Regions from separate parts of the Mesorhizobium sp. WSM4906 genome, predicted to be linked through region 1. Evidence: predicted binding sites of a transcription regulator. Region 1 holds the regulator's gene; each other region holds the start of a gene.
What was found. The regulator LexA, encoded in region 1, represses DNA repair genes until DNA is damaged. The targets are predictions, from matches to a motif close to TGTTCNNNNTGTGTTCNG.
Positions count from the first base shown of each region.

Region 2: a site for LexA is predicted at 3,206-3,223, ahead of QAZ22_RS26950 (sel1 repeat family protein). Genes of this name have one in related genera too.
Region 3: a site for LexA is predicted at 3,258-3,275, ahead of QAZ22_RS08135 (helicase-related protein). Genes of this name have one in related genera too.
Region 4: a site for LexA is predicted at 3,320-3,337, ahead of QAZ22_RS04330 (metallopeptidase family protein). Genes of this name have one in related genera too.

Region 1 is NZ_CP121355.1:4,268,748-4,274,397, reverse strand. It holds gene glp (gephyrin-like molybdotransferase Glp) at 1-849, shown strand, start outside; gene lexA (transcriptional repressor LexA) at 966-1,700, shown strand; gene QAZ22_RS20420 (ComEC/Rec2 family competence protein) at 1,684-4,149, opposite strand; gene gltX (glutamate--tRNA ligase) at 4,251-5,650, shown strand, end outside.
Region 2 is NZ_CP121355.1:5,539,778-5,545,427, forward strand. It holds gene QAZ22_RS26940 (acetyl/propionyl/methylcrotonyl-CoA carboxylase subunit alpha) at 1-1,211, shown strand, start outside; gene QAZ22_RS26945 (ABC transporter substrate-binding protein) at 1,313-2,434, opposite strand; gene QAZ22_RS26950 (sel1 repeat family protein) at 2,805-3,071, opposite strand; gene QAZ22_RS26955 (DUF2147 domain-containing protein) at 3,509-3,850, shown strand; gene QAZ22_RS26960 (hypothetical protein) at 4,104-4,256, shown strand; gene QAZ22_RS26965 (hypothetical protein) at 4,289-4,483, shown strand; gene QAZ22_RS26970 (AMP nucleosidase) at 4,611-5,650, shown strand, end outside.
Region 3 is NZ_CP121355.1:1,730,823-1,736,472, forward strand. It holds gene QAZ22_RS08135 (helicase-related protein) at 1-3,089, opposite strand, end outside; gene QAZ22_RS08140 (beta-ketoacyl-ACP reductase) at 3,790-4,512, opposite strand; gene QAZ22_RS08145 (acetyl-CoA C-acetyltransferase) at 4,637-5,650, opposite strand, start outside.
Region 4 is NZ_CP121355.1:920,318-925,967, forward strand. It holds gene QAZ22_RS04315 (error-prone DNA polymerase) at 1-813, opposite strand, end outside; gene QAZ22_RS04320 (DUF6504 family protein) at 810-2,288, opposite strand; gene QAZ22_RS04325 (hypothetical protein) at 2,230-3,297, opposite strand; gene QAZ22_RS04330 (metallopeptidase family protein) at 3,481-3,918, shown strand; gene QAZ22_RS04335 (DUF1737 domain-containing protein) at 4,181-4,387, opposite strand; gene QAZ22_RS04340 (CoA ester lyase) at 4,417-5,298, opposite strand; gene QAZ22_RS04345 (hypothetical protein) at 5,623-5,650, shown strand, end outside.

The DNA.
Region 1 (5,650 bases):
CGCATCGAAGTGACCGAGCCGACGGCGGAAGCTCGCAACGTCCGTCGCCGTGGGCTCGACTTCGGCCAGGGTGATGTAGTTCTCGAAAAAGGCCGCCTGCTCGATCCGGCAGCGCTATCGCTGGCGGCGGCCGCCAATCATCCGAGCCTCAACGTGGTGCGTCGGCCGATTGTGGCCATCATCGCCACGGGCGATGAATTGCTGCCGCCCGGAAGCACGCTCGGCGCCGACCAGATCATCTCGTCCAACGCCTATGGCGTAGCGGCGACGGCGCAGTCGGTCGGTGCCCGCGCTCTCGACCTCGGTATCGCCGCCGACCGGCAGGATGCGATTTCGGCGCTGGTCAAGAAAGCGGTCGCGGTCGGCGCCGATGTTATCGTCACCCTCGGCGGCGCCTCGGTCGGTGATCATGATTTGATCCACGACGTGCTGACCGGCGAAGGCATGCAGCTCGATTTCTGGAAGATCGCCATGCGCCCCGGCAAGCCGCTGATGTTTGGCCGGCTTGGCAACATCCGCTGCATCGGCCTGCCCGGCAATCCGGTGGCGAGTCTTGTCTGCTCGCAATTGTTCCTGAAGCCGCTCCTGGCGCGTCTTGGCGGCCGCAGCTACCGCCAGGATATCCGGACCGCGCGGTTGGCTTCCGCGATGCACGCCAACGATCTCAGGCAGGACTATGTGCGGGCAGTCGTACGTGAGGATGCCGGACAGTTGATCGCGACACCGTTCAGCATCCAGGATTCCTCCATGCTGAGGATGCTCGCCGACGCCGACGGCCTGATCGTGCGCGAGCCCTTCGCCCCGGCTGCGGAAGCCGGCGACGAATGCAGCGTTCTGATGTTACGCTGAACAAAACGTCAACAGATTCACTAAACTTTAAACGGTTGCGGAACACAACTGGAACAGATAGTGTTTGTTCTGGGTTTGTTTTTCTGATTCTGGTTCCAAAACCCATGGGGGCCGCCATGCTGACGCGCAAACAACATGAACTGCTGATGTTCATCCATGAACGGCTCAAGGAAAGCGGCATTCCGCCGTCTTTCGATGAGATGAAGGAAGCGCTCGACCTCGCTTCGAAGTCGGGCATCCACCGTTTGATCACGGCACTGGAGGAGCGCGGTTTTATTCGCCGGCTGCCGAACCGCGCGCGCGCTCTTGAGGTGCTGCGCCTGCCCGATTCGATCGCGCCCGGCCTGAATGCGGCGAGAAAATTCTCGCCGAGCGTCATCCAAGGCGGTCAAGGCAATCTCGGCCGGCAGATCAAGCCAGCGGCGCCCTCCCGCACACCGACGCCCAGCAATGACGACGACGCCGTTTCGGCCGTGTCCATCCCGGTGATGGGTCGCATTGCCGCCGGTGTGCCGATCGACGCTATCCAGCACCAGACGCATTCGATCACAGTTCCGCCGGACATGATCGCAGGCGGCGAGCACTACGCGCTCGAGGTCAAGGGCGATTCGATGATCGAAGCCGGCATCTTCGACGGCGACACGGTGATCATCCGCAATGCCAACACAGCGAGCCCGGGCGAGATCGTGGTGGCGCTGGTGGACGACGAGGAAGCGACGCTGAAACGCTTCCGCCGCAAGGGCGCCTCGATCGCGCTCGAGGCCGCCAACCCGGCCTATGAGACCCGCATCTTCGGACCGGACAGGGTCAAGGTGCAGGGCAAGCTGGTCGGGCTCATTCGTCGCTACTGAGTGGCGGCGGCTTGGTCTGTGGCTTCTCAGGCCGCTCGTATGGCGCTAGCCCCCTCGCCTCGCGCGAGTAGCGCCGCTGTTCGTGCCAGGGGCGATAGGGCTTTTCGACGGCGTATTGAATGGCGGCTCGCGCCGTTGCCGACTGCGGGTCGAAGTAGACGGCGGCGCTGCCGTCGCGCGCAAGCTGCCGCTTGGTGACGACGAGGATGCGTGGATCGCGGCAAGGATTGTAGGCCGTGGCGTCGTTGATGACGATGAGGTCGGCGAAGCCGCAGGCCGGCCTGGCGCTATCGCGGTTTTCCGCCAAGGCGACGATTGCACCGGACGGATGCCGGCCAATGCAGAGATCGCCAGTGCAGTAAAAGGGGGATCCCGCCGGCAAGTCGACCGGGTCGGCGATGTCGAATGCGCCTTTCGCGAATGTTTCCGGCGGCACGATCGTTTCGGCCCTCAGCGCACGTTTCCAATTGTCGGTGGTGAAGTCGTTGGAGCGGGCGCGATTGACGGCGAGCTCTCCGCCGCCGATCGGCATCGCCACCAGATGCGCGTCCTCGGAGATCAGCAGGTCCGGCGTGCGCACTTGCGGGACCGCCAGTAGTGCGGCCAGCGCGAAGGGCACTGCCGCCAACCTGAGCCAGGTGGTGGCCATGGTTGCTATCACCAGCGCGATTGTCGCGAGCAGCACCGACTGGATCGAGATCAGCCCCACGGCATCGACCGGCGACCGTTCCGAAATCCAGGCCGAAATCGCGATCATCGCCGTCAGGCCCTTGCCCATGATGTAGAGGAAAGGACCATCGAAGCCGAATGGCATCGCCAGTGCGCTAAAGACGGCAAACGGCATGACAACCAGCGACACGATCGGCATGACGGCCAGATTGGCCATCAGGCTGAGCGGCGAGACGCGCTGGAAGTGCCAGATGGCAAACAACGCCGTGGCGGTTCCGGCAATGATCGACGTTATGGCGGCGCCGACAAGCCCGACAGCCAACTTGTGCGACAGGAACCGCAGGAACGACCGCTTCGCCGGCGGCGCTCTCGACTTGCCGGCGCGGTAGTCGGCCCATCCGGCATAGGCGCCGACAAGGGCCGCGGTCGCGGCGAACGACATCTGGAAGCTCGGACCAACCACTTCGTGCGGTGACACCATGATGACGGCAATGGCCGAAATCGCCAGGTTGCGCATCGTCAACGCCGCACGGTCGAAGAGCACGGCGACCAGCATGACGGCGAGCATGATGAAGCTTCGTTCGGCGGCGACCACCACGCCGGAGATGACGAGGTAAGCAGCGATCGACACCAGCGCGACCGCTGCGGCATATTTCTTCACCGGCCGGCGTGACGAGAAATCCGGAAGCAGCGCGAAGACGCCGCGCAGCAAAAGCATGACCGTGCCGGCGACCAGCGCCATGTGCAGCCCGGAAATCGAGATGATGTGGTAGATGCCGGTCCGCCGCATCGCCTCGTTGATATCCTCGGGAATGCCCGCGCGAACGCCGACGATCAGCGCCGCGGCAATCTCGCCTTCGGGTCCGCCGACGGTGCTTCTGATGTGATCGGCAATCGTCTCGCGCGCATTCTCGATCGCCCAGGCGATGCTCGCCTGGGCGGGAGGGTCGCTTGTCGGAATGACTTTCGGATCGCCGAGGAAAAATCCACTGGCGCCGATGCCGGAGAAATAGCTGTCGAAGGAAAAATCATAACTTTCGGGGCGAACCGGTCCCGTCGGCGGCAGGAGCCGTGCATAGCCCGTCACCAGCGATCCAGCCTTGACGTTGGGCGGAATCCCGCGCGCCGAGAGCCTGACGCGATCCGGCGCGTAGCGCAGTTTTGGCTGCGCGGTCGAGACGAGGTCGATGGTCAGCCGCACCCGGCCATTGGCCATCTCCTCGGCGACGACAACGCGACCCGTCAGCCGCGTCTGTATCTCGGAGCCGAGCATCGGCGTTGCGGCCCGCCATGTCTCGACCTTCGCGGCGACAAAGCCCAGCGCGCAAAACAGCGCCGCCATGAAGATAAGATGCGTCTTCGGCCAAGAGCGGGAAACCGCCGCGCAGACGGCCATCAGCGCCACCGCCGCCAGCGGCCGGTAGAGATCCGGCTCGCTGTTCAAGGAGAAATAGAGGATCACGCCAGCGGCAAGGAACACCGGCACCAGCAGGAAACCAATGCCGCGGTCGAGTTCGGTGGTGGCGGCTTCGGCGACGCTTCGGCGAAGCGCGGAAAAAGAGGTACGGCGGAACTGGCTGCGGATCCGATCGATAGTCGCCGGCTGAAGCGGCTGCAGCGAGGCATCACCGCCCGGTGGCAAGATCTCCGCAGCCGGGCGCGGCGCCGGAACCGAAATCGGCGTCGCTTCGGCAGGCGCGGTGCCGGCAAACAGCAGGCGCTCGCTGACGCCCGCCGTCGTCCCCTCGCCCTGCTCCGCACCCCGGCCACGTCCAGCCATCGGGTCTGCCCCTTGCGCCCCAGACCTCCTATGCTACATGAACGCCGACCGCGCGAAAGTCCGCGCAATCACGCCTGCTTCAGTGCCACTCTGAGAGTTCCATGTCCGACAAGGTCGTCACCCGTTTTGCCCCCTCGCCCACCGGCTACCTGCATATCGGCGGCGCGCGCACGGCGCTGTTCAATTGGCTCTACGCCAAGCACACGGGCGGCACGATGCTGCTGCGCATCGAGGACACCGATCGCGAGCGCTCTACCGAGGCGGCGACGGCCGCCATCCTTGACGGGCTGACTTGGCTCGGTCTCTCATGGGACGGCGAGGCCGTATCGCAGTTCGAGCGCGCGCCGCGCCACCGCGAGGTGGCCGAAGAGCTCGTGCGCCTGGGCAAGGCCTATTACAGCTACGAGACGCCTGCCGAGTTGGAGGCGATGCGCGAGGCAGCGCGAGCCATGGGCCTGCCGCCGCGCTACAACGGGCAGTGGCGCGACCGCGACCCGTCCGAGGCGCCTCCCGGCGTCAAGGGCGCCATCCGCATCAAGGCGCCGACCGAGGGCGAGACCGTCGTGCGCGACCGCGTGCAGGGCGAGGTGCGCTTCCCGAATAAGGACCTCGACGACTTCATCATCCTGCGCTCGGACGGCAACCCGACCTACATGCATGCCGTCGTCGTCGACGACCACGACATGGGCGTCACGCACATCATCCGCGGCGACGACCATCTGACCAACGCCGCGCGCCAGACCGTCATCTACAACGCCATGGGCTGGGCGGTGCCGTCGATGTCGCACATCCCGCTGATTCATGGCGCCGACGGCGCCAAGCTGTCGAAGCGCCATGGCGCGCTCGGCGTCGAGGCCTATCGCGCCATGGGCTACCTGCCTGAGGCCCTGCTCAACTATCTGGCCAGGCTCGGCTGGAGCCATGGCGACGACGAGGTCATGTCGATCGAGGACATGATAGCTTGGTTCGACATCGGCGACGTCAACAAGGGCGCCGCCCGCTTCGATTTCGCCAAGCTCGAGGCGCTGAACGGCGTCCATATGCGCAAGATGGACGACAAGGCTCTCTTCGACATCTTCGTCGCCACCCTGCCCTATCTCGAGGGCGGACTGGCGCTCGCGGCAAAGCTCGACGACAGGCGCAAGGCGCAGCTGCTTGCCGCCATGCCCGGCCTCAAGGAGCGTGCAAAGACGTTGGTCGAACTCGTCGATGGAGCCGCCTTCCTCTTCGCGGATCGGCCGCTGCAGCTCGACGAGAAGGCGGCCGGGTTGCTTGGCGGCGACGCGCGCGCCATTCTGCGCGGCGCCCATGCCGCGCTCGCGGCGGTCGCCGGCGAATGGAACGCCGCAGCCGCGGAAGCCGCTATTCGCAACTTTGCGCAGACCGGCGGTCACAAGCTCGGCGCCGTGGCCCAACCGCTGAGAGCCGCGCTCACCGGTCGAAGCACATCGCCCGGCGTGTTCGACGTGCTTGCCGTGCTGGGACGCGACGAAAGTCTAGC
Region 2 (5,650 bases), 1.3 Mb from region 1:
GCGAGGCGATGACGGAAGCGGCCGTCACTGCCGCCAAGGCAATCAACTACTCGGGCGCCGGCACGGTCGAATTCATCGTCGACGCCTCCGCGGGGCTCAAGCCCGACCGCTTCTGGTTCATGGAAATGAACACGCGGCTCCAAGTCGAGCATCCCGTCACCGAAATGGTCACCGGCGTCGATCTGGTCGAATGGCAATTGCGCGCCGCTTCGGGTGAAAAACTGCCGAAGACGCAGGACGAGATCGTGCTTGCCGGACATGCCTTCGAGGCGCGCCTCTACGCCGAGGACGCGTCGAAAGGCTTCCTGCCCGCGACAGGAACGCTGCACCATTTGAAATTCCCGGACACCTCGCACGCGGGCACCGCCATGCGTATCGAAACCGGCGTGCGGGCCGGCGACGCGATCTCGCCCTTCTACGACCCGATGATCGCCAAGCTGGTGGTGCGAGCCAAGGACAGGACCACGGCGCTTGGCGCGCTGCTCGACGCCCTTGCCCGGACGGAAATCGCCGGCTCGACCGTCAACACCGCCTTCCTCGCGGCACTCGCCGCCGACGCCGATTTCGCGGCCGGTGATGTCGACACCGGCCTGATCGGCCGTCATCAGGATGCTCTCGTCGCCGTTGCCGCGCCAAGCGATGAGGCAATCGCCGCGGCAGCGCTGGCGGCGACCGATGCGGGCGCGCCCAGCCCGGCCGCCGATCCATGGTCCGCGCTCGCGGGTTATGCGCATTTCCATACGCTGGCGCGCCGCATCCGGCTGCGCTTCGGCGAGGAGAACATACTGGCGCGCGTCTCAGCACGACCGGACGGCCGCTTCCAGGTGGCGCTGGAGGCGCCGCATGACGCGATCAACTCGCACGACCTCAGGAACTTGCTGCGCACCGCCCGCTGGCCGGGCCACGTCACCGTGTTCGAAGGCGCGGCCGGCTACACCTTCGCGGTTCCCGACCCGCTCGCCAAGGCGGACGAGGCCGCGGCCGCTTCGGGTAGCCTGCGCGCCCCGATGCCGGGGCTGGTCAAGCTGGTGCGCGCGGCCACGGGCGATGCCGTGATCAAGGGCCAGCCGCTGTTGATCCTCGAGGCGATGAAGATGGAGCACACCATCGCCGCCCCGCATGACGGGGTGGTCGCCGAGATCGCGGCCGAGGGCGCGCAGGTGAGCGACGGCACGGTGCTGGTGCGGTTTGTCGAGGACGGCCAAGGCTGAGGCGGGGACGGCGGGACAGCGCCAGCGTCGGTCAGCAATTCCAATCCGCCAAAAGAAATGGCCGGGATGTACCGGCCATTTCCGTCCGTATGCAGAAGCGATTACGGCTTGATCGGCGCGTATTTGCCGTCGTGCCACTGGTTGATGTCGTAGCTGGCGTTCTTCAGATCGCCCTTCTCGTCGAAGATGACGTCGCCGACGACGGTGCTGATCGGTTTGCCGTCCTTCAGCGCCTCGGCGACCTTGCCCGGATCGTCGGTGCCGGCGCGCTTGATGCCTTCGGCAACGGCCTGGATCACGGCATAGGAGAACAGCGTGAAGCCTTCCGGGGTGAAGCCGCCGGCCTTGATCTTGGCGACCGCGTCCTTCGCTTCCGGCTTGGCCTGCGGATCCGACGGGAAGACGAACATGGTGCCTTCACCGGCCGGGCCGGCGACCTGCCAGAATTCCGGCGAGGCGATCGAGTCCGGCATGATGAGCTGGAACTTGACGTTCTGCTCGGCCGACTGGCGCAGGATGAGGCCGGCTTCCGGGTGATAGCCGCCGAAATAGACGACGTCGGCCTTGAGCTCCTTCAGCTTGGTGACCAGAGCCGAATAGTCCTTCTCGCCGGCATTGATGCCTTCGTAGTCGACCTCCTTGAGTCCGCCGGCGTTCATCGTCGCCTTCACGGCGTCGGCAACGCCCTGACCGTAGGCGCTCTTGTCGTGCAGGATGACGATGTTCTTGCCGGCATATTTCTTGGCGATCCAGGGACCGATGAAGGCGCCCTGGGCGTCGTCACGCGTGTAGAGGCGCATGATCGTCGGCCAGCCGGACTTCGCCGCGGCGTCGGTCAGCACCGGGTTGGACGAGGCGGGGGTCATCATCAGCGTGCCGGCCTCGGCATAGACCGCGGAGGCCGGGATGCTCGAGCCCGAGCAGGCATGGCCGTCGACGAACTTGACGCCGTTGGCGACGATGCGGTTGGCGACCGACACAGCCTGCTTCGGATCGCACTGGTCGTCCTCGATGTCGAGCTTGATCTGCGAGCCGTTGACACCGCCGGCCGCGTTGATGGCGGCGGCTGCCGCCTGCGCGCCCTGCTTGAACTGGTCGCCGATCGTGGCGAGCTGGCCGGTCATCGGACCGACCACGGAAATGGTGATGTCGTCGGCGAAGGCAACCGATGCGCTCATCATCAGGCCCAATGCGGCCGCGCTCAAAATACCCAATCTTTTCATGACAATAGAACTCCTCCACTTGCGCGCGGCCGTTCCGGCCACGCTTCTTCCAGAGAGCCGGGACAATTTCACCCTTCGCCGGAACTGTCGAGAGGACAGTGCAACCGGATTTGGTTCATTTTTGAGAGGATTGCTTGGGCCAAGCCGCGATGAAAGCAGGAGGATCGTGAAATGCAAAAAGCCACGCCGGCCTTGTCCCGGCCGGTCGCGGCTTTTTGCAGTCGAGCTTGCTCGGCGCCCCCGCGCCTGAACCCGCTCGCTTCCCTGTTTTGTCGCACGGCTTGGTTCATTGACCTGCCGCGTTCTCTCTCGTTATTTTGCTGGCCGTCTTTTCGCGGCCTTGTCCCCTGAAGACTCTAGGCCCGCAAGATCAGTGCATCGTCATCCATTCGCGTGCTTCGCGCAGCGCCCTCGCGATATCGGCCTTCGACATCGTGGCCGACAGTTCCGAGCGCAGCTCCGCGGCCCGTGCCGAGCCCTTGATCGCGGCGATGTTGAACCATTTGTGGGCGGCGACGACGTCGGTCTCGCAGTCGCGGCCGGTCGCATACATCATGCCCAGTTCGAAAAGAATGTCGGCCTGGGCAGTTGCCCCCATGGCGCCGAAGCCGTCTTCAAGCATTTCAAAACGTGCCATTTCAATCCCCTGTCTGCTCCCGAGAGCTGCCTCCTTCTGTCCCCTGAAGTCCCTCGGGACGGGCCGCTCTTTCGATGCTTTCGAGGATGAGGGCTCGCCTTGAATCCGTCGTTAAATGGCTTGCTTAATTTGAAGAAAACAAAGCTAAAACAAGAGGTAAACGCGAAAAACTGTTAAGCATAGGAATGGCGCAATTCCGCCTCTTTGCGCTAAATTCGATGAAAATTTCAGGCGCCAGAATCAAGACTTCGCTAACCACGGAAACCGAAGCCTTTTTCGCCACCCGTTCATTTTCAGGGTCCCGGGCGGCCAAAATCCTTGCAACCTTCCGTGGCGGCACCGCTTTCGTTTTGGCGGCGGCTGGATTAGCTTACGTTTGCGTAAGGGACAGAGAGGCGGAGCGAGTCCCGCCGGAACCTGTAGGGAGGAGGACAGATATGTTTCGAAAAGTAAGCCTGGCCCTGGCGGCCACCCTGATCATGGCCGGCGCCGCGTGGGCCGACCCGATCGAAGGCAACTGGAAGACGCAGGCCGGCTCGACCGCGGCGATCGCCGGCAGCGACTCTTTCTCGATCACGCTGAAGTCCGGCAAATATGCCGGCAAGACGATCGGCTCCTTCAAGGCGGCCGGCGACAACAAATACACCGGCACCATAACCGACCCGGAAACCGACAAGACCTATTCCGGCAAGGCGACGCTTTCCGGCGCCTCGCTCAAGATGAGCGGCTGCGTGCTGGGCGGGCTGATCTGCAAGAGCCAGACCTGGCACAAGCTCTGATCGCCGTACAGCTGACGATGCAAAACGGGGCCTGCCGGGCCCCGTTTTCTTTTGGGAGCCGTTCGGAGCGCGTCGGCAGGCTGCTTGTTCTTAGGCACGTCGCTTTTCCCGAGACCGGTGCGCACTTTTGAGCGACGTGCGTCAGACGACAGACCAAGGCCTCATCAATCAATTTGAACGGTAGATGAATACCGGTCTCAGAACCGGTTCAGAGGCATGCGGGCATTCTCCTCACCATTGAAGGAGAGACCAAATGCTTGTCCGCCGCTTCACCATCGTCTGCCTGCTGATGAGCCTGTTCGGCATGTCCTTCGCCATCCTCGTGGCCGAAGCCGGCCGTCCGGGCCGCTCATCGGGAATGGCCGACACCTGCCGACTGGACTGCGTGAACCATTTCGACCGCTGAAACGACCAATACTCGAAACCGGAACGACCACCATGAACCGCATCGCCACCTCCACCCTCAAGGCTCTTCGGCTCCTGCCGCGGGCGATGCTCATCCTGGTGCTGCTTGCCGCTCCCGTGCTGGCGGTGCCGATGATGCGCGCCGACGCCGGTTCGGTCATCGAGGCGCCGACGCCGAAGAAGGCAGGCATCGGCTTCGTGCTGCTGGTCAGCCTGCAGCGCGGCTGACACGGTCGAAGAAAAATACGCAGCAGGGCAGGCTTCGCGCCTGCCTCCCCCTCCCAAGCGCTCTTCCAAATCCCTATATTGGGCCATGGAAAAGCGAATCTACCCCCAAGCCATCGAATCGGTCGTGATGCCGGAGCCTTTCGGCAGGCAAAGTTTCGACGACGCCAAGAAGGCGGTCGCGGCGCTGGAGGCGCTCTACGACCGCAACACCAAATTCCTGCGCGATTCCTTCGCCAATCTCGCCGCCGGCGGTGACGAGAGCAAGCGCTACAGGGCCTTCTATCCGCAGATCGGCGTCACCACGACCTCGTTCTCCCAGATCGACTCGCGCCAGGCCTACGGCCATATGCCGACGCCCGGGCATTTTGCCACCACCATCACCCAGCCGAAGCTGTTCGAGAACTATCTCATCGAGCAGCTTCGGCTCATCATGCGCAATCACGGCGTCCAGGTGACGGTATCGGAATCGACCACGCCGATCCCGCTGCATTTCGCCTTCCTGGAAGGCACCTATGTCGATGGCACGGCTGCCGAGCGCATCAAGCGGCCGATCCGCGACCTGTTCGACGTGCCGGACCTCGACGGCACCGACGACCAGATCGCCAACGGCACCTTCGAGGTGGCGTTCGGCGAGCCGAGGCCGCTGGCGCCGTTCACCGCGCAGCGCATCGACTATTCGCTGCACCGCATGACGCATTACACGGCGACCAGCCCGCAGCATTTCCAGAATTTCGTGCTGTTCACCAACTACCAGTTCTACATCGACGAGTTCGTCGCGCGCGCCCGCGACCTGATGGAGAAGGGCGGTGGCGGCTACAGCGAATTCGTCGAGCCGGGCAATGTGGTGACGAAAGCCGGGGCGAGCGCGCCAAGCGAAGGCACGCCGCCGCAGCGCCTGCCGCAAATGCCGGCCTATCACCTGAAGAAGCCGAGCCATGGCGGCATCACCATGGTCAATATCGGCGTCGGCCCCTCCAACGCCAAGACCATCACCGACCATATCGCGGTGCTTCGGCCGCATGCCTGGGTGATGCTCGGCCATTGCGCCGGCCTGCGCAACACGCAGGCGCTGGGCGACTATGTGCTGGCGCATGCCTATGTGCGCGAGGACCATGTGCTGGACGACGACCTGCCGGTCTGGGTGCCGATCCCGCCGCTGGCCGAAAT
Region 3 (5,650 bases), 2.5 Mb from region 1:
CGGCGGCCCTCATGGGCCGGCCGATCTCCGGGCTCGCCACTCGCGGCGCCCGCCTGACCCTCACGCGCGGCCTGCCCGCCGCGCTGGCGGTTGTCGCGACGGCCGTCATGGCGATGGCGCGGCCGCTGATGATCGAAACGTGCCTGCCGCCACAGCAGGATCGGCTTCGGCTCTTCCTGCTCGGCCGCCGCTTCGGCAGGGGCGTTACCCTCCCCCTCGCGGGGAGGGTCGGCGCGCAGCGCCGGGGCGGGGGGAGCGCCGGTGCTGTTGGCACTGCCCGCATCGTCGGCGCCGTCACCCCCACCCGCGTCGCTTGGCGCCGCGACCTCCCCCATCGAGGGGGAGGTGGGCGCCTCGGCGCCTGCTTCAGCTGCTTGGGCAGAGGTTTCCGCTTGTTCTTCCACAGCGACTGGTTCTTCAGCGGCCGCGCCAGCGTCCGGTTCAGCGGCAATTTCGGCGGAAGCCGGCGCGCCAGTCCCCAGACCTTCGTCGAGCGGCGCGGCCGCGCCGTCGTCGGCCGGCGCCTCAGCCGCCTGCGCGGCGCGCGCGGCCTCTTCCGCCGCAAGCTTAGCCGCAGCGGCCTCGCGGGCGGCGGTGTCCAGCGCGTCCAGCTTCGCCTTCACCTCGGCGGCAGGCTTCGGTTCGGAACGATAGCCGAGGCCCTTGAGGATCTCTTCCATGTCGTCGGCGGTGGCGCCGAGGATCGACATCATCGGCGGCGTCACCATGAAGGCGTGGCCGTCATAGGCGCCGTCGGGCCGCTGGCCGAGGCCGGGCTTCCAGTTGGTCGCCGGGCGGATGAGGTCGGCCAGCCGCTCGAGAATATCGACGCGCACGGCGCGGCGGCCGAGATTGCGATAGCCGGCGAGCTTGTAGAAGGTCTTGTCGAAGGCCGGGTCGATGACCACCGAGGTGCGGCCCGACGCCAGCGCGTGGACGACATCGCCGAGGCCCGGCTTGTCCTTGCCGTCGTTCTGCAGCGCCCAGAGCAGCGTGACCAGCCCGGCCGGCGCGGGCTTGATCAGCGCCGGCACGAAGACGTGATAGGCGCCGAAGCGCACGCCGAGGCGACGCAGCGCCGCGCGGCCTTCCTGGTCGAGAGATTTCATTTCCTCGGCGATGTCGCGGCGGTTGATAAGGCCGAAATGCTCGACGAGCTGGAAGGCGATGCCGCGCGCGATGCCGGTGATCTGCTCGGCATTCTTCAGATCGACGAGGGGCTTCAGCAGCGTTTCGATCTGGAAATTGACGAAACGCTCGGCGCGCGCCGCGACCTTGTCGCGGGCAGGCCCGGTGAGCTGCTCGTCGGCAAGCAGCACAAGCCGAGGCTTCAGCGCCTCGTCGCCGGTGACCAGCGTGCCGATCGGCGCGCCGATCCAGCGCAATATACCGTCCGAGCCCAATGCCAGATCGCCGTTGGCGCAGGCGGCAAAACGCTCGGCGCGCGCCTCGAATTCGGCCGCGAGCGCCTTCTGGGCAGCGGTGCGCACCGCCTTGGCATCCTCGCCGCCGGCGCTCTGGTCGGCGGTGAAGCGGAATCCCTGCAGCTCGCCGACGTGATGGCCTTCGACGAGGACGGTTCCGGTTGGGCTGATTTCAGCTTCAGGCATGGTATTTTCTCTAAGGCGCCGCATGAGGACGGAAGTCCTGCGGTCTACGAAGCGTTTCGTCAACCGCTCATGCAGCGCATCCGACAATCTGTCTTCGATTTCGCGCGTCTTTTCCTGCCAGTGTAGCTGATCGGCCAGCCAGCCCGGTCGGTTGGAGACGAAGGTCCAGGTGCGGATCTGGGCGATCCGGTGCGACAGCGTGTCGATATCGCCGTCCGTCGTGTCGGCTCGCCGCACCTGCTCGGCCATGTAATTCTCGTCGACATGGCCATGGCGCGCAAGATCCATATAGATCGAGGCGATCAGGTCGGCGTGCTGGGCGGGCGCGATCTTGCGGTAGTCCGGCAGCGCGCAAGCTTCCCAGAGCAGCGCCACGCGGTTCCTGCCGGTGGCGAGCGCCCTGATGTCGGCGTCGCGCGACAGATGGTCGAGCGCCTGGGCGTCCACTGCCGGCAGCGCGCGCGTCAATCCTTCGACCGGCGCGTTGGTCTCGGTCGAGCGCTTCAAGGCATCGAGGCTGGTAAAATCGAAATCGGCCGTGCGCCATTGCAGCACCTTCACGGGATCGAAATCGTGTCCTTCGATCTTCTTGACCAGATCCTCGTCGAACGGATCGACCTGGCCGGTGACGCCGAAGGTGCCGTCGCGCACATGCCGTCCGGCGCGGCCGGCGATCTGGCCGAGCTCGGCGGCGGTGAGGTTGCGGTACTGGTAGCCGTCGAACTTGCGGTTCTGGGCGAAGGCGACGTGCTCGAGGTCGAGGTTCAGCCCCATGCCGATGGCGTCGGTGGCGACGAGATAGTCGACGTCGCCGGACTGGAATATCTCCACCTGGGCATTTCGGGTGCGGGGGCTGAGCGCGCCGAGCACGACGGCGGCACCGCCCTGCTGGCGGCGGATCAGCTCGGCGATGGCATAGACCTCGTCCGCCGAGAAGGCGACGATCGCCGTGCGGCGCGGCAGGCGGGTGAGCTTCTTGGAGCCGGCATAGGCAAGGTGCGACAGCCGCGGCCGCGTCACCACCGAGACGCCCTTCAGCAGTCGCTGCAGGATGCCGTGCATGGTGGCGGCGCCCAGAAGCAGCGTCTCCTGGCGGCCGCGCAGATGCAGGATGCGGTCGGTGAAGATGTGGCCGCGCTCGAGGTCGCCGGCGAGCTGCACCTCGTCGATGGCGACGAAGGCGGCATCGGTCTCGCGCGGCATCGCTTCGACCGTGCAGACCGAATATTTCGCGCCCACCGGAACGATCTTCTCCTCGCCCGTGATCAGCGCCACCTTGTTGGCGCCGACCTTTTCGCAGACGCGGGCATAGACCTCGCGGGCAAGAAGCCTCAGCGGCAAGCCGATGATGCCGGTCTCGTGCGCCACCATGCGCTCGATGGCGAGATGGGTCTTGCCGGTGTTGGTGGGACCCAGCACGGCCGTCACGTCACGGCCCGAAAGGATCAGCGGCTGGGTGTGTGTCGGCTGGATATTCATCGGCTCGGAAATTTGAGTCTTTCTGCCGCTCGTTGTCGGATACGCAGCGGTGCCGCCGCATGTGACAGGCGACACATAGGGATTTCAGACGCGAAGCGAAAGCGGAATGTTCCCTCAAAAGAGAGGCGCGCCCACCGGCAAGGTCAAAATCCGCCGTCGATTAACCGGTGGAACGAGTCTGGAACGAATCGGCGACGAATCACTGACTCGTTCTGATTCAGGTTTTGTTCACTGCTACATGTGGATTTTTTGACGACGAGTCTCACCACATGCTGAATCCGGAAACTGGCCCGTTTCATGCTTGGCCAGGGTAGGCTCCGGAGGGCCGTTAACTTTTGCCGGTGAACGATCATGGCCGGCTCGAGCGCAGCCGCCAAGATTATGAAATGGTTGATCTTTCCTAATCGCCGTTAATCTTTTCGGCGCCGTTTCGGGCTCCGCGCGTTAACTTTCCGGCCAAAGCCGGAACGAATCGGCGACGAATCAGCGATCTACAAATTTTCCCGGTTTGTTCACCCCAAGATATGGTGTTGTCCACAGCTTGCGCACCGAAAATTCACAGCTTGCGAACGGGGTTTCGCACAAGGAACGCCGAGGCCGTTAACTTTTGCGTGCCGTATCGAGGCATGCGCGGTGGAGGCGCCGACAAAAACAGGCGGTCCGGCTGTTCCGGACCACCTGCCGCCGCCGTCAAAAGACCTCAGGCGAAATACTGACCGCCATTGGCGGTGATCGTCGAGCCGGTGATGAAGCCGGCCTCGTCGGACGCCAGGAAGACGACGCAGCGCGCGATCTCTTCCGGCTCGCCGAGACGGCCGACCGGAATCTGGGCGATGATCGATTCCCGCACTTTTTCCGGCACTGCCATGACCATGTCGGTGGCGATGTAGCCGGGGCAGACGACGTTGACGGTGATGCCCGCGCGAGCCCCCTCTTGAGCCAGCGCCTTGGTGAAGCCGATGTCGCCGGCTTTCGAGGCCGAGTAGTTGACCTGGCCCATCTGGCCCTTCTGGCCGTTGATAGAAGAAATGGTGATGACGCGGCCGAACTTGCGGTCGCGCATGCCGTTCCACAGCGGATGCGTCATGTTGAAGACGCCGGAAAGGTTGGTGTCGATGACCTCCTTCCACTGCTCGCGCGTCATCTTGTGGAACATGGTGTCGCGGGTGATGCCGGCATTGTTGACCAGCACCGAGACCGGGCCGAGATCGGCCTCGACCTGGGCGATGCCTGCGGCGCAGGCGTCGTAGTCGGCGACCGACCATTTGTAGACGGGGATGCCCGTCTCGGCCTTGAATTTTTGGGCCGCTTCGTCGTTGCCGGCATAGTTCGCGGCGACCGAATAGCCGGCATTCTTCAAGGCCACCGATATCGCCGCACCGATGCCGCGCGATCCGCCCGTGACGATTGCTACTTTGCTCATGTGGTCCTCCCTTTAAAATCGTCTGAGCGAATAGGGAGTAGCGAATAGCGAGTAGGGATTTATGTCCCGCCGCGCCGACGCCCGTTCTTCCCTATTCGCTACTCCCTATTCGCTATTGGCTTTCTCAGAGCGCTTCCACGCACATGGCGACGCCCATGCCGCCGCCGATGCAAAGCGTCGCGAGACCCTTCTTGGCACTTCTGCGGCGCATCTCATGGACCAGCGTGTTGAAGATGCGGGCACCCGAAGCGCCGATCGGATGGCCGATGGCGATGGCGCCGCCATTGACGTTGACGATCGAGGGATCCCAGCCCAAGCCCTTGTTGACGGCGCAGGCCTGCGCGGCGAAGGCCTCGTTGGCCTCCACGAGGTCGAGGTCCTTGACCGACCAGCCGGCCTTCTCCAGCGCCCGCTTCGAGGCCGGGATCGGGCCGGTTCCCATGATTGCCGGATCGACGCCAGCGGTCGCCCAGGAGGCGATGCGGACCAGCGGGGTGATGCCGCGCCGGGCAGCCTCGGCCTCCGTCATCAGCAGCGCGCCGGCGGCGCCGTCATTGATGCCGGAAGCGTTGGCGGCGGTGACGGTGCCTTCCTTGTCGAAGGCCGGCTTCAGCTTGGTCATTGCATCCAGCGTCGCGCCGTGGCGGATATATTCGTCCTGGTCGACGACGGTGTCGCCCTTCTTGCCCTTGACAGTGAAGGCGACGATCTCGTCCTTGAACTTGCCGGCCTTCTGCGCGGCTTCGGCCTTGTTCTGCGAGGCAAGCGCGAACTCATCCTGGTCCTCGCGGGTGATCTGGAACTGACGGGCGACGTTCTCGGCGGTGTTGCCCATGTGGTAGCCGTTGAAGGCATCCCACAGGCCGTCCTTGATCATGGTGTCGATCATCTTGTAGTCGCCCATCTTGACGCCGGCGCGCAGGTGCTGGGCGTGCGGCGACAGCGACATCGATTCCTGGCCGCCGGCGACGATCACCTTGGCATCGCCGGTGGCGATCTGCTGCATGCCGAGCGCGATCGCCCTGAGGCCTGAACCGCAAACCTGATTGAGGCCCCAGGCCGTGGTCTCCTTGGGCAGGCCGGCGATGATCGAGGCCTGGCGAGCCGGGTTCTGGCCTTGAGCGGCGGTCAGCACCTG
Region 4 (5,650 bases), 3.3 Mb from region 1:
GTCCGGATAGTTGTATTCGAGGTCGCTGAGCGAGAAGGTCAATTCGTCGGCGAAGCGCAGCGTCTCCGCCAGCGCCTGGGGATGCCGGCGGAACAGACGCGCCATCTCCAGCGGCGGCTTCAGATGGCGCTCGGCATTGGCGGTCAGCTCCAGCCCGACCTCGGAAACCGGCGTGTTGAGGCGGATCGCGGTCAGCACGTCCTGCAGCGGCCGGCGATCGGCGGCGTGGTAGAGCACGTCGTTGGTCGCCATCAGCGGGACGCCGGCATGGTCGGACATCGCCGCCGCCTGCTCGATGCGGAAGCGGTCGTTGCCGCCATAGTCCGGCGCCACGGCCAGCCGGAGTGCGGCGCCGAAACGATCCTTGAGCCGGCTAATGAGCGCCAGATTGTCTTTCGCGCCTTCGGACAGATCGGGCAGGATCGCCAGCGACATCAGATCGCCCCATTCGAGCAGGTCGCTCAATTCAAGCAGCGTCGCGCCCTTCTCGTTCTCGTCGCGCAGATTGGCTTGCGTCAGCATGCGGCAGAGATGGCCCCAACCCTTGCGGTCGCGGGGATAGGCGAGAATGTCCGGCGTGCCGTCGCGGAAAACCAGGCGGCAGCCGGGGTGATAGGCCAGCTTCTCGACCTTGGCCTGCTGCCAGGCGCGCACGACGCCGGCGACGGTGTTCCTGTCGGCAAGGCCGATCGATGAAAAACCATAGAATTTCGCCGTCACCACCAGCTCCTCGGGCTTGGAGGCGCCGCGCAGGAAGGAAAAGTTCGACTGGATGCCGAACTCGGCATAGGGGGTGACGGTCAGCGCGTTCATGCGAAGACCCCATGCATGAACCAGCGCGGCGCGGCTTGCGGGGCGCTGCCGTAGAGGCCCTGGCGGTAGAGCCAGTAACGACGCCCCTCGCTGTCCTCGATGCGGTAATAGTCGCGGGTCGGCGCCTCTTCCTCGCCGGGCAGCTGCCGCCACCATTCGGCGGCAATGCGCTCCGGCCCTTCGGCGCGGGCGACGCGGTAAAGCGCGCGCCGCCAGCGGAAGTTCATCGGCGGCCCTTCCGGGATTTCGGTCGCCGGCACCTCGATCGGCTCGGGCGATCGGAACAGCCGCACCGGCCGTTCCGGCGGGTAGATGGTCATCGGCGGCGCGACGCGGTCGGATTGTTTCGGCGGCATGCGCCTTCGCGGCGCTTCCGCGAAGGGAACGACCGCGACGGCGCGCTCCGGCAGATGGCTTTCGACGACGACCGGCTTCAGCACGGCGGCCTCGCCGAGGCGGGCGCGGATGCGGTCGGCGAACAAAGCGATGTCGGCGTCGTCGTCGCTCGCCTCGCCGGCAAGGTCGCCCTGCAGCATGTCGAAGGCTGCGACCGAAAGCACCGACAGCCGCACGAGGTCGAAGCCGAAGCCGGCGTCGATGTTATGTTCCAGCGCGGTCAGCCGTTCGTGGAACAGTTTGCGGATCAGCTGCGGCTCGCGCATCGGGCGCGAGGTGCCGACCGCGATGCGGCTGACGGCACCGTCGACGCGGAAGAGAAGAAGGGCGAGCGCCCTCGCGCCCTCGCCGCGGCGTTCGAGGTCGGCCTTCAGAGCGACGGCAAGCCGGCTCACCAGCCGCTCGATGTCGTCGGTGAGCATGATCGGCTCGGCAAGGTGGCGCTCGACCGAGAGCGGCGCCACCGGAAGGCGCGGCGACACGGCCTCGTCGAGGCGGCCGAGCGCCTGGTCGAGACGCAAAAGCAGCGTCGCGCCGAAGCGGCGGGCGAGCGGCGCGCGGGGTGCTGCCATCACCGCGCCCGCCGTGCGCAGGCCGACGCTTTCCAGGCTGATGCGGGTTTCCGGCGCGATGCGCAGCGCCGAAAGCGGCAAGGGTGCCAGAAGCGCCTCCTCCTCGCCGAAGGCCACGATGCGGTCGCCATGGAAGCGCGCCGCCGCCCAGGCGGCGCCCGGCGTCGAGGCGAGGCCAGTGCGGACATCGAAACCCTGCTCGAAGAAACGGGTGAGGATCTCGTCCTGCATGGCGCGCTCGCCGCCGAACAGATGCGTGCAGCCGGTGACGTCGAGGAACAGCCCGTCCTCGCCGTCGATCGCCACCAGCGGCGTGTAGCGGTCGCACCAGTCGGCGAGGCCTTCGAGCAGGCGGCGGTCGGCTTCCGGGTCGGCCTCCACCACATCGATCGAAGGGTGCATGGCGCGCGCATCGGCAATGCCCATGCCGCGCTTCAATTTGAGCGCCTCAGCCCGTTCGTCGAGGGCTGCGATGCGCTGGGCGTTGCTGTCGCGATGGCTGATCACCAGCGGTGGATGAGATGGCGGCAGGTGATGCGACGGGCGGGAACGCCAGGATCGCCCCAGACGCTGGCGCAGGATCCGCTCCGCGGCCAGATAAGGAAACCACAGCGACAGAATTCTCTGTTCTTTCGGCAAAAGCGTGCTCATCGGGGTTCCACTCCAGTGTGAATTGTCCGGGCAGGGCCGTGCGGCTCTTGCCGATATCGACGGTGAAGGCGGGCCGGCCGATCGAGCCGGCGAGCGGGCCGGCGAGCGTCTCGCGGCTCGCCGCCGGCGCCGCCGAAACGATGAGGCGCACCGGTGCCGCCGTGGGTTCGGCCTCGCCGGCCTGGCGCAGCAGCAGCACCGGCCGGCCGGCGGCTTGGGCGCGGGCATGCAGGCGGCGCGTGGCGGTAAGGTCGAGAAGCCGCGGGCTGCCGCGGATCTCCAGGATGACGGCGGCGAAGGCCGTCATGCGGGCGGCTTCCTCGGCGATCCACAGCGCGTCGAGAAGCTTCGGCGCTTCGGAAAACAGCAATTGTTCCGGCTCGATGCCGAAGAGGGCGTGAAGCCCCCTGGCATAGGGAAAGCCGGCCTCGCGGAAAATCTCCGCCGTGCCGATCCAGAGGACCGGCAGGCCCTGTTTCCGCTTGAGGATCAGGCTGGCGAGCGAGAGCGCGAAGCCGGCAACAGTGCCGGCATCGCGGGTTTCCAACCCATGGATTTCACTGAGCGCCGCCTTGGGCAGGCCGCCGCCGAGGGTGGTATCGAGGCGTTCGATGCCGCTGTACAGAAAGGCATCCGGCGAGGCCACGGCAAGGCCGCGCCGGACGATGGTGACGTCCGGGCCTGTGGGTTCCGCAATTCCGGACGGAAAACCGCTTCGCACTTTTCCTGGAATTGCTCGTCCTGAAATTGTTCGGGGCGCGCCAGTCACCGGCGCCTCCAGGCGCTCGGGCAGCGTTCCCTCGATCTTCGCGATCTGGCGGCGCAGGGCAAAAACAGTGTCCCGCGCCACGGCGCTCATCGCCATGACGTTCACTTCCGGCAGCAATTGTTCCTGTTATGTTCCTATAGATTCCAGAGGGCTTAGGAAGAGTCAAGCGGAGTCGCAAGGAATTTATTCCTTAACCCTTTGCCCTGGGAATGACCCGCCGGCCGGCTCATTTGCCTCCATCGGCGCGAAAGCCTATATGCCGGGATCAAAGGAAACTTCATGGCCCGTATCTACAAGACCCGCACCTGGCACGACCAGCTCTCGCCATCGATGGACGAAATGGAGCTTCTGGCGCTGGAAGCCTATGCCCATCTGCCGGAAGAGTTCCGCCAGCTCACCGGCGAGATCGTCATCCAGATCGCCGACTTCCCGACCGACGAGATCATGGACGACCTGTCACTGGAGACGCCCTTCGACCTGCTCGGCCTGTTCGAGGGGCGCGGCATCGCCGAGCGCTGGAACCCGCAGACCGGCGAGGGTCCGAACCGCGTCACGCTCTATCGCCGCGCCATCCTCGACTACTGGGCCGAGAACGAGGAGACGCTGGGCGACATCGTCACCCATGTGCTGATCCACGAGATCGGCCACCATTTCGGCCTCTCGGACGACGACATGGAGCGGATCGAGGAAGCGGCCGAGCAAGCGGCGGCGGGGTGAGAACCACATCGCCATCCCAGGCAACTCGTCATCCTAGGGCGGAGCAAGGAGCGAAGCGACGCGCGTAGACCCTAGGATCCATGCCGTGACATGCGAGCGTTGCAGCGGTTCAGAAGCCGCGCTGCCTTTCAGCGAGAGGACACAAGTTCTGCAGAGTCGCACTTTTCGGCTCAGGTAACGGCATGGATCCTAGGGTCTGCGCTCCGCTTCGCGTCGCTCCGCCCTAGGATTGACGAAGCCCTAGGGCGCCGCCCTTTCTACCCTACCAATCGCTGAGCTTGGTGTCGGGTCCGTATTCCTGGCCCTCGACATCCTTCACCACCGCCTGGCCGCAGCGCATCGTCTTGCTTTCCTGGTCAAAGCCATAGGTCGGCGAGCCAAACAGGTGCCAGCCCTTGTTCAGGGCCGCCGTCACCTTGTGGCAGAAAGTGGAATCGTCCGGACCGGACAGAAAGCGGTAGAGCTTCATTTTTCGACCCTGTCGTGAATATCCGCGCATCATGCGCCGATGATTGCGGCCTTCGCCAGAAGTTTCTCGGCCTCGGCCAGATGCAGCCGCTCGACCATGCGGCCGTCCAGCGCGATGACGCCCTTGCCGGCATTTTCAGGCCGCGCGAACGCGTCCCTGATCGCGTGCGCCCTGGCCAGCGTCTCCGGCGCCGGCGAAAAGGCGCGGTTCGCCGGCTCGATCTGCGCGGGGTGGATCAACGACTTGCCGTCGAAGCCCATGGCGGCCGCCTCGGCGCATTCGTGGGCAAAACCGTCGAGGTCGCGAAAATCATTGGCGACGCCGTCGATCACGTCGAGGCCGCCGGCACGAGCAGCAAGCACCAGCTGCAGCAGCCACGGCATGAGGTAACGCCGGTCGGGCGTGGCGAGAATGCCGGTCGCCTTCACCAGATCGTTCGTTCCGGCAACGAAACAAGAAAGCCGCGAGGCAGGGTCGCGGCCAAGCTCGGCGATGGCGCCGATGTTGAGCAGCGCCTTCGGCGTCTCGATCATCGCCCACAGCTTCAGGGTGTCCGGCGCGAAATCGTCGTCCAGCCGATCGCCGGCCTCGAGAATGTCGCGCGGTGTGCCGATCTTGGGCAGAAGGATGCCGTCGGGTTCTGCCTTGGCGACGGCCAGCAGGTCGTCGATGCCCCAGTCGCTGCCGAGCGGATTGATGCGCACCACCATCTCGCAGCGCCGCTGTGGCCGGGCGGCGAGGATGCCTGCAAGTTTGTCGCGTGCGGAAACCTTGTCGGCGGGCGCCACGCCATCCTCAAGGTCGATGATGACGGCATCGCAGGCCAAGGACGGGATCTTGGCCAGCGCCTTGTCGTTCGAGGCAGGCATGTAAAGCACCGAGCGGCGCGGGCGGTAGGTCTCAACGGTCATTAGCGATCTATGCAGGCTGGAGGCGAGCGAGGCAAGGCGCGGAGCAATCTCCCCCCTTGAGGGGGAGATGTCGCCGAAGGCGACAGAGGGGTCGCCGCGCGTGGAGCGCCAGCCTCGTCGGCAATGGAGATGGCGTTGGCGCTTTATGTGAGACGACCCCCTCTGACCGCTTCGCGGCCATCTCCCCCTCAAGGGCCCTCAAGGGAGGAGAAGACGCTGGCGCCAGCCTGAAGCGATTTACCCTGCACGAAATCTGCAAATCATTGCTGAAATTCTTGGCCAATCCGCCCCGAGCTTTTCGCGTCCGCCGGCGAAACAGGCGGCATGAGAACACGCGAAAACCTCCGCTGGT